One region of the Streptomyces sp. PL-29 genome, then DNA from elsewhere that is predicted to be linked to it. Evidence: riboswitches for the same ligand, from Rfam matches in the RefSeq annotation. Region 1 holds a riboswitch; the other holds the start of a gene.
The links. Region 1 has a riboswitch for glycine ahead of gcvT (glycine cleavage system aminomethyltransferase GcvT). Riboswitches for the same ligand answer to the same signal wherever they lie in the genome.
Positions count from the first base shown of each region.

Region 1 (8,343 bases):
CCTCGGGTCGATGATGGCGTAGACGAGGTCGACCACCAGGTTGCAGAACACGATGAAGAAGGCGGCGAACAGGGTCACGCCGAGGATCTTCGGCAGGTCGTTGACCGCGATCGCCTGGTAGGCGTACTCGCCGACGCCGTGGTAGGAGAAGACCGTCTCGGTGACGATCGCGCCGCCGAGGAGCAGCCCGAAGTCCATGCCGAAGATGGTCACGATCGGGGTCAGCGCGGAGCGCAGTCCGTGGCGGGTGACGACCACCCGCTCGCGCAGGCCCTTGGCCCGGGCGGTGCGGATGTAGTCCTCGCTCATGGTCTCCAGCATTCCGGCCCGGGTGAGCCGTGCGTAGAGCGCGGAGTAGAGGAAGGCCAGCGTGCACCAGGGCAGGACCAGTCCCTGGACCCAGGCGGCCGGGTCGTCGGAGAAGTCCACGTAGACGTTGGTGAACACCGGCCAGTTGAAGACGAAGACGGCCAGCGCGAGGGTGCCGGTGAAGAACATCGGCAGGGAGACGCCGGCGAGGGCCACGCCCATCGCGAGCCGGTCGAAGAGCGAGCCGGGCCGCAGGGCCGACACCACGCCCGTGGTGACACCGGTGACCAGCCAGATGGCGGCCGCCCCCAGGGTGAGGGAGGCGGTGACGGGCAACCGGCTCACGATGTCGGGCCAGACCTCGACGTGGTCCTTGAAGGAGTAGCCCAGGCAGGGGGCGTTGCACTGCGAGGGGCTGGGGCCGTAGTTGAACTCGCGGCCCGCGAAGATGCCCCTCAGGAACTCCCAGTACTGCGCGTACAGGGGTTGGTCGAAGCCGAGGTTCTTCTTGACCGCGGCGATGGACTCGGGCGAGGGGTTCTTGCCCACGTACTGCGTGGCCAGCGAGTCGGCCGTGCCGCCGGCCAGCCGGGGCAGCAGGAAGAAGATCGCGAAGGTGATCGCGCTGACAACGAGCAGCAGGAACACCGCGGCGAACAGCCGCCGGACGATGTACACAAACACGGGGGTCGGCTTCGGCGTCCGCCGGTCCGTACCGCCCCCGGTCGGGGGGCGGTACGGACCGGCGCGCGCGCTGCTGCCTTCACCTGCCTTCCACGGTTCTGGCAGATCTGGCTGAGAGGGTCGAACTGCCTGAGGACTTGGCGTCCGGGTTTACTTCAGGCCGATGTTGAGGTAGTCGTACTGACCGCTCCACGCCGGGTTGGAGACCACGTTGGTGAGCTTGGGCGAGCGGTAGTGCAGGACCTTGAAGTAGGTCAGGGGCACGATGACCGCCTGGTCCATGACCTTCTTGTCGATCTCGCCGTAGACCTTCTCGCGCGCGGCGGCGTCGGTGTTGGCGATGTTGTCGTTCAGCATCTTGTTGATCTCGGGGTCGTTCAGCTGCGACAGGTTGGTGTTACCGGTCTTGCTGATCGCGTCACCGTGGACGACCTGCTGGAGGAAGCCGAAGCCGCTCGGCCAGTCGGCGCCCCACTGCATCATCATGAGGCCGATCTTGTTGTCCTCGGTGAACTTCGGGACGCCCGCGTAGTCGCTGAAGTACTTGCCGGCCGGGAACTGCTGGATCTTGACGTTGATCCCGACCTTCTTCAGGGACGCCTGGATGGCCGTGGCCATGTCGACCTCGCCGGCGCGGTCGTTGCGCGCGGTGATGGTGGTCTCGAAGCCGTTCGGCTGTCCGCAGGCGGTCAGCGCGGCCTTGGACTTGGCCTCGTCGCCCTTGTTGTCAGGGGTCTCGTAGGTGTTGAAGTCCACGTGCCCCGGGATGTCGGTCGGCAGGACGGTGCTGGCGATGGCGCCGCGGGTGGGACCGCCGAACGCGGTCTGCACCGACACCTTGTCGATCGCGTACTGGACCGCCTTGCGGCACTCCACGTTGTCGAAGGGCGCCACCTTGGTGTTCATGGCCATGTAGACCAGGCGACCGCCCTCGGCGTTGTCGGTGTTGGGGTCCTTCGAGGTCAGCAGCTCGGTCTGGGTCTGCTGGGCCACACCGTTGCCGACGATGTCGATGTGGGTGTTGCCGGCCTTCAGGTTGGAGTCGATCGTCTCCTGGTTGACCTTCAGCTTGACGACGATCTTCTCCGGGAGCTGCTTGCGCAGCGGGTCCGTGGAGGCGTCCCAGTTGGGGTTGCGGACCAGGACCGCCTGCTTGTCGTGCTCGTAGCTCTCGAACATGTACGAGCCCGAGGAGACGATGTTCTTCACATAGTCCGCGCCGTTGTCCTTGGCCTTCGGCACGGGGGCCGACTGCGGGTTCGCCAGCAGGTAGTCGAACTCGGCGAAGGGCTGCTTCAGCTTGAAGACGATCGTCTGGTCGTCGGGGGTCTCGATGGACTGCAGCCCCGTGTCGGACTTGTCCTTGTACGGGCCCTCGTAGGGGGTCTCGTTGTCCTTGAGGTACTGCGCGAGGTAGTTCGGGCCGTTGGAGTGCACGTCACGGGCGAAGTTGCTCCGCTCGACGGCGTACTTGACGTCCTTGGAGGTGATCTCCGTACCGTCGCTGTACTTCACGCCCTTGCGAATCTTGTACGTCCAGGTGGCACCGCCGTCACTGGGGGTGCCGAGGCTCTCGGCGAGGTCCGGGACGACCTTGTTGCCCTCGGCTCCGGCGCCGGGAGCGAAGGTGGTCAGCGGACGGGCGTACAGGCGGCTGAAGTTGAAGACGAAGCCGTAGTAGGTGTTGCCGGGGTCGAAGGAGTCGGGGGTGTCGGACGCCTCGTAGACGAGCGTTCCGCCCTGCTTGTCGGAGGCGTTGACCACGCCCTTGACGGCGGCGTTGGATCCGGCCGACTTGTCGTCGCCGGCGGTCTTGTCACCACCATTGCAGGCGGAGGCGGTGAGGGCGACGGTGATGGCGGCGGCAAGCACCGCGGCTTTTCTCGACCTGCTTCTCATGACGGAGTGATGCCCCCTGATTCGGAGTGGTGGTGGTACGGGCGGTGCCTCGGCCGGATGCCCGGGAGACGGGCGGATCAGCGCGAGCTCTTGGGGTCCAGGGCGTCGCGCAGGCCGTCGCCGAGGAGGTTGAAGGCGAGCACGGTGAGGAAGATCGCCGTGCCCGGGACGACCATGAACATCGGGTCGACCTTGTAGTAGTCCACGGCGGAGCTGAGCATTCCGCCCCACGAGGCCTGCGGTGGCTGGATACCCACGCCGAGGAAGCTCAGAGAGGCCTCGAAGAGGATGTTGGTCGGGATGAGCAGGGTGGCGTAGACGAGGATCGGCGCCACCAGATTGGGCAGCAGCTCCCGGAAGACGATGAAGGGGCCGCGGGCGCCGAGGCTGCGGGCCGCGTCGACGAACTCCCGCTCGCGCAGCGACAGCGTCTGGCCGCGCACGATGCGCCCGATGTAGGGCCAGCCGAAGAAGCCGATCACGAAGATCAGCACGCCGATGTGCAGCGGCAGTCCCTCCAGCCCGAAGGCCCCGCCCTGGAGGGCGGCCGAGATGGAGATCGCGAAGAGCAGCAGCGGGAAGGCGAGGAAGGTGTCCATCATGCGGCTGATCACCGTGTCGGCCCAGCCTCCGTAGTACCCGGCGACGACGCCCAGCACCGAGCCGATCAGCACCGAGAGGAGGGTCGACCCGAAGGCGACCAGCAGGGAGACCCAGGAGCCTTCCAGGATGCGGGTGGCGATGTCGCGGCCGAACTTCGGCTCCACGCCGAGGGGGTGCTCCCAGCTGATACCGCCGAAGGAGCCGATCGGAGTGGCCAGGGAGGGGTCGATGAGGTCCTGGTGCAGCGCGTCCGGGTCCAGGCCGAACACCCACTGGATCGGCTGCGACAGCGCGGCCAGCACGACGAGGAGCAGCACGACCGCGCCGCCGGCCATCGCCACCTTGTCGCGCTTGAGTCTGGTCCACGCGATCCGGCCGAGCGAGCGGCCCTCGATCGCCTTCTGCGGAACGTCGGGGGTGGCCACGGCCGCGGACTCGGCCGCGTTGGTGTCGTGCAGTGGTGCCGTCATCGTGGTGGGGACCCCTCTCGGCCGACGGTGGCCGGCCCATGCCCGCCGCTGTGGCGGCTTGGTTCAATCGGCGTCGCTGGTGGTGCGATTGGCGAGAAAATGTGCCGGAAGTGCACGTGAAGAGCCGGTGTTCGTGAGATGGACCGGCCTTCGGTGGGGGGAGTCTTCAACGCGCTCTCAACCGCCCGCCAGACCCCCCGGGGATGTGATGCGCAACCGTGATCTGGGCTTACACCTTCCGCTATCCGAACCGCCAGGCCTGTTGAGCGGTGAAACACCGCGCGTTCGGCGCGGAACGGACATCAGACCCAACTGCCCTTTCAGACGTGAATCTTGGGCCTATTCAGCGGATATGCCGAAGGCCGCACCGATGGGACCGGTGCGGCCTTCGAGATGGACGTCTCGATATGCGGATTTCGCGCCAGGAGCCCCCGCGGGTCCGCGGGGGCTCCTGGGGGCGGGCCGGGTCAGTACGCCGGGGCCTGGCCCTCGCGGTCGTAGAAGGGCCGGGTCTGCGCCCGCAGCCACATCGCCACGGGGTCGTGCTCGTCGCCCAGCGCGACGGTGCACACCGGGACGCCCTCGGGCACCGCCCCGACCGACTGGCGCATCATTTCCCGTACGGATTCCAGCGCGGGCGCGGAGGCGTCGTACAGGTCGAGCCCGACGGCGAGGTAAGGGGACCCGAGTGCCGGCTGCACCCAGACGCGGCGCAGCGACCGCACGGCCGGTGTGCGGTGCGCATGCTGGGTCAGCAGGCCGTAGAACTGGGGCAGTTCGATGCTGGGCTCGGACAGCCGCAGCGGGCCCGCGGGCATCCGGTCCAGGCCGGTCGCGATGCGGCGCAGGTCGGCCCAGGGCACGCCGAGGCCGCCGCCCTGGGCATGCGGGTTGAGCCACAGACCCCAGCGGTCCGGGTAGAGGGCGCGGGCGATGTCCCGCCCCGTGACCACTTCGTAGCCCCGGTTCCAGCCGCTCGCGGCCAGTTCCTGGGGGGAGGTGACGCAGGGGGCGTAGCCGAGCCCCTCGACCTCCATGCCGCCGTACTGGGCGTCCGGGGACCCCGGCTGCCCCTGCCACAGCAGCATCCACAGCCGGCCCTCGGACAGGGCCCGCAGCAGTGACTCGTAGCTCTCGTAGCGCCCGGGAGTCACCTGGCGCATCATGTGCTCGACCTGCCCGGCCGCGGCCGTGCCTGACGCACTCACCCGGTACCCCTCTTCGTCCGCCCGTCGCTCCACGCGTGCCTTACCCGGGCCAGCGCTCATGCGTGCGGCCGGGAGATGTAACCAGCTTAAGCGGCCCTACGCGAGGTAGAAGGGGCGTACGCGCTCACGAATCCAGTCCGTGACCGGGTCCTGGGCCGCGTCCAGGAGGATCAGTTGCACGGGCCACGGCGCCGGAACGCGCGCCAGGGCGCGTCCGAGCGCCTCCATCGGCGCCTCCCGCATCTGTGGCTCCCACCCCGCCAGGCGGACACCGACGAAGAGTTCCGGTGCCCCGCCCTCGACGCTGGCGAGGCAGCGGTGCGCCGCCGCGACCACTCCGGTGGCGCGGAACTCCTCGCCGGCGGCAGCCAGGAAGTCCACCGGGTCCTCCTGCCAGTCGGGCTCGAAGAGCCGTACGCGGCCGCCGGTCGCGGAGCCGTCGAGCGGGCTGCGGCCCGCACGGCAGAGCTCGGCGACGGCGGGCGGGGGCAGCGGGACGCCGACGGCGCCCTCCGGATTGACCGCGATGCCGAGCTGCGGGGGCAGCCCCCGGGCGAACTCGACCGCCGGGGCCACCGCGAAGTCCATGCCGGGGCCGACACAGGCGAGGAACTGGGCCTCGGAGCTGTAGACCGGGACGTACGCCGCCCCGCCGATGTCCATGGTGGGCAGGTCCAGACCGGCCGTGTCGGGGCCGCCGCCGCCCGGCAGGGGCACCCACACCCTGCTGCGCCCGAGCACCTCCAGGATCCGGCCGCCGGCGTCCGGCTGCCCGAGCGCCGCCCCGAGCACCTGCTCCAGCTCATTTTCCGGCCAGCCGCTGCCCTGCATCTGCCCCTGCCCCTGTCTGGTCCCGCACGTGCGGTCCCGCGCGTGTCGCCCCGCAGGGTACCGGCCGCGGGGCGGGCACCGCCGCCGGGGATCCGGGTCGGCCCGGCCCGGCGGTCAGCCGTGGAAACCGATCCCCGTCACGGCGGCGGCCGAGCGGCGGTCCAGCAGGGTCGCGGAGGCGCAGCCGGCGGGCGGGCGGCCCGCCTCGGCGTCGCGCAGCAGGCGGCCCACGGCGCCGCGGTGGCGGGCGAAGGCGTAGGCAGACACCCCCCGGCCCCGCGCGGCCTGGCCGGAGAGCGCCTCCTCGGGGCTGCTGTCCAGGAGGACGAGGTGCAGCGACCGGCCCCGGCGGCGCGCGGCCGCGGAGAGCAGGGCGCGCACCCAGCTCTGAGTGCCGCAGTCGTGGACGACGACGGAGTCGCCGGAGCGCAGGATCCGGTACAGCCCCCAGTAGTGCGCGGCGCGTACCAGCGGGCGGTAGACGGCGTAGGGCAGCCGGGCGGGCATCCGGCGCTCCCAGCGTTCACGGGTGTCCTGGGAGTCGACGGCGCCGCCCTCCGGCGCGGCTCGCTTGATCAGCGTGCTCTTGCCGCCGCCGGGCAGCCCGGAGACCACGACGATGTCGCCCTCGGCGAAGCCGAGCCGCCGGGGTCCGCGCAGTGCGGGGCCGCGCAGGTCGCGCACGGGGCCGAGGCCGCCGTCGGCAGCCCTCCCGCGCTCGCGCGCGCCGCGCCGCTGGGCCGGCACCGCTTCGACGGCTCCCGTCGCCGTCACCACTCCGAATCTCCGCACAGTGCTCGCCTTCCCCCCGCGTCGGGCCACCGGGACCCTTCCCACCGAGTGTAAAGAGACGGTAATCCGGCATCCACGGTTCCACTCGGCCCGTTCGGAGGGGCGTACGAACTTTCGGACCCCCACCCCCGATCCCGAGCATGCCGTGCAATGATGTGCGCCATCTGGACCAACTGCATACCGGCCGCTTGAATCCGCGCGGGAGAGTCCCGGCAGGCCGCGAGGCCGTGCCGGGCGCCGAAGGAGCAAGAACCTCCCTTGAATCTCTCAGGCCCCGTACCGCGTGGATGAGGCAGATCTGAAAAGCGAGCTGCGCGCCAGCTCCACCCAAGGTGCAAGTCGGGGAGACCGGCGATCGGACGATCGGCGGAACTCTCGGCGAACCTCTCAGGTTCCGATGACAGATGGGGAGGAACGTCCTCGTCATGTCATGTCGATGCCCTGGGACCCGGGAGCCACACCCATGAGCACTGCCCCCCGCCTGACCGCCCTCGATGCGCTGCACCGTTCGCTCGGTGCGACCATGACCGATTTCGCGGGCTGGGACATGCCGCTGCGGTACGCCAGCGAGCGCGACGAGCACAACGCCGTACGCACCAAGGCCGGCCTCTTCGACCTGTCGCACATGGGCGAGATCACGCTGACCGGCCCGGAGGCCGTCAAGGCCCTGGACTACGCGCTGGTCGGCAACATCTCCACCGTCGGTGTCGGCCGTGCCCGCTACACGCACATCTGCCAGGAGGACGGCGGGATCGTCGACGACCTGATCGTCTACCGCCTCGGCGAGACCGAGTACATGGTCGTCGCCAACGCCTCCAACGCCCAGGTCGTCCTCGACGCCCTGACCGAGCGTGCCGCCGGCTTCGACACCGAGGTCCGCGACGACCGCGACGCGTACGCGCTGATCGCCGTGCAGGGTCCGGAGTCCCCCGGCATCCTGGCGTCGCTCACCGACGCCGACCTCGACGGCCTGAAGTACTACGCGGGCCTGCCGGGCACCGTCGCGGGCGTGCCCGCGCTGATCGCACGCACCGGCTACACCGGCGAGGACGGCTTCGAGCTGTTCGTCGCCCCCGAGCACGCCGTGGAGCTGTGGCAGGCGCTGACCAAGGCCGGCGAGGGCGTCGGCCTGGTTCCGGCCGGCCTGTCCTGCCGCGACACCCTGCGCCTGGAGGCGGGCATGCCGCTGTACGGGCACGAGCTGACCACCTCCCTGACCCCGTTCGACGCAGGTCTGGGCCGGGTCGTGAAGTTCGAGAAGGAGGGGGACTTCGTCGGCCGCGCCGCCCTGGAGGCCGCCGCCGAGAAGGCCGCCGACCAGGCCCCGCGCAAGCTGGTCGGCCTGATCGCCGAGGGCCGCCGCGTCCCGCGCGCCGGCTTCCCCGTCGTCGCCGACGGCAAGGTCATCGGCGAGGTCACCTCGGGCGCCCCGTCCCCGACGCTGGGCAAGCCGATCGCGATGGCGTACGTGGACGCGGAGCACGCCGCGCCCGGCACCTCCGGCGTCGGCGTCGACATTCGCGGTACGCATGAGCCGTACGAGGTCG
Region 1 covers NZ_CP136996.1:4,979,613-4,987,955, reverse strand. The annotation lists gene R4Z63_RS23105 (ABC transporter permease) at 1-993, opposite strand, end outside; gene R4Z63_RS23100 (ABC transporter substrate-binding protein) at 1,144-2,892, opposite strand; gene R4Z63_RS23095 (ABC transporter permease) at 2,970-3,965, opposite strand; gene R4Z63_RS23090 (enhanced serine sensitivity protein SseB C-terminal domain-containing protein) at 4,433-5,173, opposite strand; gene R4Z63_RS23085 (enhanced serine sensitivity protein SseB) at 5,270-6,004, opposite strand; gene R4Z63_RS23080 (AAA family ATPase) at 6,119-6,796, opposite strand; glycine riboswitch at 6,986-7,088, shown strand; gene gcvT (glycine cleavage system aminomethyltransferase GcvT) at 7,260-8,343, shown strand, end outside.

Region 2 (8,343 bases), 3.9 Mb from region 1:
CCGGACCCGCGCGCCGCCAGCCGGAGTCGACGCCGGTCGGTTCGCCGGACGGCGACCCGGCGCCCGAGCAGGTCGGCTACCGCGGACCCACGGCGTGCGCCGCGGCCGGCATCACCTATCGGCAGCTCGACTACTGGGCGCGCACCGGGCTGGTGGAGCCCAGCGTGCGGGCCGCCTACGGCTCCGGAACGCAGCGCCTCTACAGCTTCCGCGACGTCGTGGTACTCAAGATCGTCAAGCGTTTCCTGGACACCGGTGTGGCGCTGCAGAACATCCGCACGGCGGTGCAGCATCTGCACGACCGCGGCCTCGCCGACCTTGAGCGGATGACGCTGATGAGCGACGGCGCCACGGTGTACGAGTGCACCTCGCCGGACCAGGTCGTGAGTCTCCTCCAGGGTGGGCAGGGCGTCTTCGGCATCGCCGTGGGGGTGGTGTGGCGCGACGTGCGCAACGCCCTGTCACAGCTGCACGGGGAGCGGGTGGACACCGGCGAGACCCTGGTCCGGCACCACCCGGCGGACGAGCTGGCCGCCCGTCGCAACCGAGCCGGCTGAGCCGGCCTGCCCGGGCCGCGGGAATGTCAGTGGCGTAGGGCAGCATCGGTGCCGTGAGAGCCGCCCCGACCATCCTGCATCTGGACATGGACGCCTTCTACGCCTCCGTCGAGCAGGCGTCGAAGCCGAGCCTGCGCGGCAAGGCCGTCATCGTCGGAGGGCTCGGACCACGGGGGGTCGTCGCCACCGCCTCCTACGAGGCCCGACGGTTCGGGGTGCATTCGGCGATGCCCACGGCGCAGGCCAGGCGGCTCTGCCCGAACGGCGCCTACCTGATCCCGCGGTTCACGCTCTACCGGCAGGTCAGCGACGTGGTCATGGCCATGCTGCGGGAACTGTCGCCGCTGGTGGAGCCGCTCAGCCTGGACGAGGCCTTCGTGGACCTGGAGGCGGGCGGGGCGGCCTTCGACTCGCACTCGGCGCGGGCGACGGGCGAGCGGCTGCGGGCCGGCATCACCGCCGCCACCGGGCTCAGCGGGTCCGTGGGGCTGGCCGGGTCGAAGATGCTGGCCAAGGTCGCCTCGGAGGAGGCCAAGCCCGCGGGGCTGCTGCTGATCGAGCCCGGGACCGAGCGGGAACTGCTCGCTCCGATGCCGGTGCGGACTCTGCCGGGGGTGGGGCCGGCCACCGGGGAGCACCTGCGCCGCGCCGGGATCACCACGGTGGGGGACCTGGCGGAGGCCGGGGAGGACGAGTTGGTCCGGATGCTCGGGCGCGCGCACGGCACGGGGCTGTACCGGATGGCGCTGGGCCTGGACGACCGGCCGGTGGTCGCGGAGCGGGACGCCAAGTCGGTGTCGGTCGAGGACACCTTCGACGTGGATCTGCACGACCGGGTGCGGATCCGGGGCGAGGTGCAGCGACTCGCCGACCGGTGCGTGCAGCGGCTGCGGGGCTCCGGGCACTCGGGGCGCACGATCGTGCTCAAGGTGCGGCGCTACGACTTCTCCACGCTGACGCGGTCCGAGACGCTGCGCGGCCCCACGGACGACGCGGCGGTGGTGCGGGAGGCCGCCGCGCGGCTGCTGGAGGCGGTGGACACCACGGGAGGCGTGCGGTTGCTGGGGGTGGGGGTGACCGGCCTGGCGGACTACACGCAGGAGGACCTCTTCGCCCAGTCGCTCGCGGCCGAGCCTCAGGTGGCGGCCGAGGTGGACGGTACGGGCGGTGCGGCCGGGGGAACCGAGCCGGAGGCCGCCGGAGGGGACGAGAAGCCACAGGAGGGGCCGCCGGCGCCCGCGGAGCAGCAAGAGGCTCCCGAGCGCCGCTGGGCGGCCGGAAGCGACGTACGCCACGTGCTGTACGGGCCGGGGTGGGTCCAGGGCAGCGGGGTGGGGCGGGTCACCGTCCGGTTCGAACAGCCCGGGTCGGAGCCCGGCCGGGTGCGGACCTTCCGGGTGGACGACCCGGATCTGGCGCCGTCCGACCCGTTGCCGCTGGTGGGGGAGGCCGCGTAGGGCGGCGCCGGGGCGCGGGTCAGCCCTCGTCGCCCGCCAGCCGGCCGAAGTCGCGGTCGACGTCGGACGGGAGGGCCGTGTCCAGGCCGTAGTGGTGATAGAGCTGGAGTTCCTGCTCGGGGGAGAGGTGGCGGCCGACGCCGAAATCCGGTGCGTCCCTGATGAGGGAGCGTTCGAAGGGCACCCGCAGGGTCTCGCCGACCATCTCGCTCGGCTCCAGCGGCACGAAGGCGTCCCGGCCGAAGAAGCCGGTGCGGACGGCGGCCCATTCCGGGACACCCGTGGCATCGTCGAGGTAGACCTCGTCGATGGTGCCGATCTTGGCACCGTTGCGGTCGAACGCCTTGCGGCCGATCAGGCTGCGCGGATCGATGTCGGTCTGCACGGTCCCTCCAAATGGTCGCAACTGTCGCAACTGCTCCCTAGTGACTACAGAAGGGCATTTCCGCAGAGGAGGCCACTCGGGGAGCCTCTTGAACCCCGCTGGTAGGCTGGGTGACGGCTGTCGACCCTGTGCGGGAGAGTCCTCCGAGTGAGCAAGACGGAGGCGCCGAAGGAGCAAATCCTCCCCGGAATCTCTCAGGCATACGTACCGCACGGACGAGGCCACTCTGGAAAGCAGGGCGGGTGCCGGGCGCGCAGTGCCGGTCCCCCTCCTCACCGACGGTGAAAGCCGGAGCTCTCGGGAGACCCCCGTGAGATCCGGTGAAACTCTCAGGTGCAGATGACAGAGGGGGAGGCCGTCCGGGTGCCCGCGCCGTGGTGCCCCTCGCAGGTCATATGACCAGGAGGCCTCCGTACATGACCGCCAACCGCATTCCGCTCTCCCAGCTGGAGCGAGGCATCCCCTTCGAACAGCGCCACATCGGCCCGGATGCCGAGGCGCAGGCGAAGATGCTCGCCCAGGTGGGCTACGGCTCCCTGGACGAACTGACCGCCGCCGCGGTGCCGGATGTGATCAAGACCGCCGACGCGCTCGACCTCCCCGAGGCGCGGACCGAGGCCGAGGTGCTCGCCGAGCTGCGCTCGCTCGCCGACCGCAACCAGGTCCTCACCCCCATGATCGGTCTCGGTTACTACGGGACCTTCACCCCGCCGGTGATCCTCCGCAACGTCATGGAGAACCCGGCCTGGTACACGGCGTACACGCCCTACCAGCCGGAAATCTCGCAGGGCCGCCTCGAGGCCCTCCTGAACTTCCAGACCGTCGTCGCCGACCTCACCGGCCTGCCGACCTCGGGCGCCTCGCTGCTCGACGAGGGCACCGCGGCCGCCGAGGCCATGACCCTGGCCCGCCGCGTGGGCAAGGTCAAGGGCAACGTCTTCCTCGTCGACGCCGACGCCCTGCCGCAGACCATCGCCGTCATCGAGACCCGCGCCGAGCCGATCGGCATCGAGGTCGTCGTCGCCGACCTCTCCGACGGCATCCCCGCCGAGATCGCCGAGCGCGGCGTCTACGGCGTCCTGCTCCAGTACCCGGGTGCCTCCGGCGCCGTCCGGGAGATCAAGCCGGTCATCGACCAGGCGCACGAGCTCGGCGCCATCGTCACCGTCTCGGCCGACCTGCTCGCCCTGACCCTCCTGACGTCCCCGGGCGCCCTCGGAGCCGACATCGCCGTGGGCACCACCCAGCGCTTCGGTGTCCCGATGGGCTTCGGCGGACCGCACGCCGGCTACATGGCCGTCCAGGACAAGCACGCCCGTTCGCTGCCCGGCCGCCTCGTCGGCGTCTCGGTGGACGCGGACGGCAACAAGGCCTACCGCCTGGCCCTGCAGACCCGCGAGCAGCACATCCGCCGTGAGAAGGCCACCAGCAACATCTGCACCGCGCAGGTGCTGCTCGCCGTCATGGCCGGCATGTACGCCGTCTACCACGGCCCGGACGGCCTGCGGACCATCGCCCGCCGCACCCACCGCTACGCGGCGCTGCTCGCCGCCGGTCTGCGGGCCGGCGGAGTCGAGACCGTACACGGCGCCTACTTCGACACGATCACCGTCCGTGTGCCGGGCCGCGCGGCCGAGGTCGTCGCGGCCGCCCGGGAGGGCGGGGTCAACCTGCACCGGGTCGACGCCGACCTCGTCTCGATCAGCTGTGACGAGACCACGCTGCGCGCCGACATCGAGGCCGTCTGGGCCGCCTTCGGCGTCACCGCCGACATCGAGGCGCTCGACGAGGCCACGGCCGACACCCTGCCCGAGGGCCTGTTGCGCTCGGACGCGTACCTGACGCACCCGGTCTTTCACCAGCACCGGTCTGAGACCGCGATGCTGCGCTACCTGCGCAGGCTCTCGGACAAGGACTACGCGCTGGACCGCGGCATGATCCCGCTGGGCTCCTGCACCATGAAGCTCAACGCGACCACCGAGATGGAGCCGGTGACCTGGCCCGAGTTCGGCCAGCTGCACCCCTTCGCGCCGGTGGAGCAGGCCGAGGGGTACCTCACGCTCATCAACGAGCTGGAGGAACGTCTCTGCGAGGTCACCGGCTACGACAAGGTCTCCATCCAGCCGAACGCCGGCTCCCAGGGCGAGCTCGCCGGTCTGCTGGCCGTACGCGCCTACCACCGGGCCAACGGCGACGAGCAGCGCACCATCTGCCTCATCCCGTCCTCCGCGCACGGCACCAACGCCGCCAGCGCCGTGATGGCCGGCATGAAGGTCGTCGTCGTCAAGACGGCCGACGACGGTGAGGTGGACGCGGACGACCTGCGTGCCAAGATCGAGCAGCACCGTGACGAGCTCGCCGTGCTGATGATCACCTACCCCTCCACGCACGGTGTGTTCGAGGAGCACGTCGCCGACATCTGCGCCCAGGTGCACGAGGCCGGCGGCCAGGTCTACGTCGACGGCGCCAATCTGAACGCCCTGGTCGGCCTGGCCAAGCCGGGTCACTTCGGTGGCGACGTCTCGCACCTGAACCTGCACAAGACCTTCTGCATCCCGCACGGCGGCGGCGGTCCGGGCGTCGGCCCGGTCGGCGTCCGGGCGCACCTGGCGCCGTACCTGCCGAACCACCCGCTGCAGCCGACGGCCGGCCCGGAGACGGGCGTCGGCCCGATCTCGGCCGCGCCGTGGGGATCGGCCGGCATCCTGCCGATCTCCTGGTCGTACGTGCGCCTCATGGGCGGCGAGGGCCTCAAGCGCGCCACCCAGGTCGCGGTGCTCGGCGCCAACTACATCGCCAAGCGCCTGGAGCCGCACTACCCCGTGCTCTACACCGGCCCGGGCAACCTGGTCGCGCACGAGTGCATCATCGACCTGCGCCCGCTGTCGAAGGCCACGGGCGTCAGCGTGGACGACATCGCCAAGCGCCTGATCGACTACGGCTTCCACGCGCCGACGATGTCCTTCCCGGTCGCCGGAACGCTCATGATCGAGCCGACGGAGTCCGAGGACCTCGCCGAGATCGACCGTTTCTGCGACGCGATGATCGCCATCCGCGGCGAGATCGAGCGGGTCGCGGGCGGCGAGTGGCCGGCGGACGACAACCCGCTGGCGAACGCCCCGCACACGGCGGCTTCGCTGGGCGGCGAGTGGAACCACCCGTACACCCGGGACGAGGCCGTCTTCCCGGGCGGCGTCACGGCCGCCGAGAAGTACTGGCCGCCGGTGCGCCGCATCGACGGTGCCTTCGGCGACCGCAACCTCGTGTGCTCCTGCCCGCCGCTGGACGAGTACGACAACTGAGGCGCCCCCGCCTCTGAGGCCGTCGCACGACATGGTGAAGGGGCCGGCCCCGGGAGACTCTCCCGGGGCCGGCCCCTTCACCGTCCTGCGTCCTCGCCTACGCCGCCGCGAGCGGGCGGTGCGGGGCGATGATCTGCCCGTCCGGCAGCAGCTCACCGGTGTCCTCGAAGAGCAGGACGCCGTTGCACAGCAGGCTCCAGCCCTGTTCCGGATGGTTGGCCACCGGGCGCGCGGCCTCCCGGTCGGCGGATTCGGCAGACGGGCAGGCTGGCTGGTGCTGGCACATGGATGCGTTCTTTCGCTGCGGTGTGGTCTGAGTGCTACGGCTCGATACCTGGTTCATGGCCGTCCCCCTGGGTCATCCCCGCAGCCGCGGGGCGCTTGCCATCAGTGTTCCCCCACGACAGCTGCTTCGCAGGGATTTCCCGGCAGCTGTCCTCATGGATTGATGACGCATCACTCGTGCGGGCGGTTCAGGCCAACTCCCCTGTCATTTCGGATGGTTCACGGGTGGCCCGGGTGGACTAGGCCGAATGGGTCCATCGGGTCAGGCGGCGGGCGCGGCCAGCGAGGGAGGGGCCGGCGCCGTCGCCGGCGTGAGCCGGTGGGTCAGCACCGGCAGGAGTTCGGAGACCGGATGCGGTCGGTACGCGGCGATGCCGGGCGGGGCTGGGGCCAGCGGCACCAGCAGGTCCTCGCCGGCGGGCAGCCCGGCGGCGGGGTCCGCGCCCACCGCCCCGTGCAGCCAGAGCGTCAGCATGTAGAGCTCCGGTACGGAGAGCAGCCGGGGCTGGTAGCCGGTGGTGAGCAGCTCGGCCTGGCGCAGGGCGCGCTCGGTGGCGCAGACGTAGGGGCCTTCGAAGAAGTGGGAGAAGGCCCAGCCGTCGGGTGTCAGTCGGGTGTCCGCCGCCGCGACGTGCCGGTCCCCGCTGCGGATCAGGAACCGCCACCCGACGAGCCGTGTGCGGGGCGGCCGGCCGACGGACGCCAGGTCCGAGAGGTTCAGCCGGTCCATGACGTGGACCGGAAGGGGGAGCTCGGCGGTCAGCGGCCCCTGGACGGCGCGCAGGGACGGAGTGTGCGCCTCGTTGACGGCGGTGGGGGAACCGAGTGCCGTGAGGATGCTGCGCAGGGCGGGTGCGGGAGCCGGGGGGACATGCAGCGGCATGGTGGGTCGCCTCTCACTTGGGAGACCTGTGGAAACGGGGCAGGTGCGGGACGGCGCTGTCGCATTCTGGGGCCAGAGGGGGGCCGAGGGGCAATGGCCGCGCGCCAACTCTCTGCCTCGTTTGCGGAGTTTATACGACATGTGTTCACGCAGTGTTTCGGCTAGCTGTCCCGCCTATTGCCGACAAGGCGCTTACCGGTCCCACTGACATGGCATTCATGCCGGATGTGCGCGCACATGTCGCGCTGACCTCGGAGGTTACCGGAAGGGGGCTCGGCTGGAAAGCGCCTGTTTTCAGGAGCGGGCAAGTGCCACGATGAACTTGCACAATTCCGCTTGCCAGGTGAATGTGCCGAAGCGCCCTTCGGCCAACCCGGCGCGCGCTCCTCGCCACGCACCCCTCCTCCGCGTTATGGATCACGATGCCGGGGCATCATCGACCGTAACGCGCGCCTGGGTGCCCCGGACCAGGCCCACTCGAGGAGGGACGCTTCGATGGGGGAGAAGGTCGTGGCGGGAGGGTTCGACCTGTCCGATCGGCAGCGGTATCGAAGGAAACTCCACGAGTGTCTGGAGGGACTGGAGCGACTTCTGGCGGAGAAGAGGTTCGATCGCCCGAAGAACATGATGGGGCTGGAGATCGAGCTGAATCTCGCGGGAACCGACGGATTGCCGCGCATGGTGAATGCCCAGGTGTTGGAGCGGATTGCCAGCCCTGATTTCCAGACCGAACTGGGAATGTTCAACCTGGAGGTGAACGTTCTGCCGCACCGGCTCGGCGGCCGGGTATTCGACCGGCTCGCCGAGGAGCTCAGCGCGGGGCTGGGATACGCCCACCGGCAGGCCGCCGAGATCGATGCCGGAGTGGTGATGATCGGCATCCTGCCGACGATCTCCCGCACGGACCTGGTCACCGCGAACCTCTCCGCGGTGGACCGGTACTCCCTGCTGAACGAGCAGATCCTGATGATGCGCGGGGAGGACTTCACGCTCGACATAGACGGCGTCGAGCGGCTGATCTGGACCTCCGGGTCGATCGTGCCCGAGGCCGCCTGCACCTCGGTACAGCTGCACCTCCAGGTGACGCCGGCCCGGTTCGCGGCCGTGTGGAACGCGGCGCAGGCCGTGACCGCGGCGCAGATAGCCGTCGGCGCCAACTCGCCCTTCCTGTTCGGGCGGGAGCTATGGCGGGAGTCGAGGCCGCCGCTGTTCACACAGGCCACCGACACCCGGCCGCCGGAGCTCCAGGCGCAGGGGGTGCGGCCGCGCACCTGGTTCGGCGAGCGCTGGGTGGACTCGGCGTACGAGCTCTTCGCCGAGAACGTCCGCTACTTCCCCTCCCTGCTGCCGATATGCGACGAGGAGGAGCCCCTGCGGGTGCTGGCCGAAGGCGGGGTGCCGAGACTGCAGGAGCTGGTCCTGCACAACGGCACCGTCTACCGGTGGAACCGGCCCGTGTACGGGGTCGCCGACG
Region 2 covers NZ_CP136996.1:1,044,575-1,052,917, reverse strand. The annotation lists gene R4Z63_RS04765 (MerR family transcriptional regulator) at 1-557, shown strand, start outside; gene R4Z63_RS04760 (DNA polymerase IV) at 611-2,014, shown strand; gene R4Z63_RS04755 (PRC-barrel domain-containing protein) at 2,034-2,399, opposite strand; glycine riboswitch at 2,521-2,619, shown strand; gene gcvP (aminomethyl-transferring glycine dehydrogenase) at 2,816-5,701, shown strand; gene R4Z63_RS04745 (DUF5999 family protein) at 5,799-5,987, opposite strand; gene R4Z63_RS04740 (hypothetical protein) at 6,249-6,869, opposite strand; gene R4Z63_RS04735 (glutamate-cysteine ligase family protein) at 7,365-8,343, shown strand, end outside.
Region 2: linked by a shared signal. The riboswitch ahead of gcvP (aminomethyl-transferring glycine dehydrogenase) and the one ahead of gcvT (glycine cleavage system aminomethyltransferase GcvT) in region 1 are both predicted to bind glycine.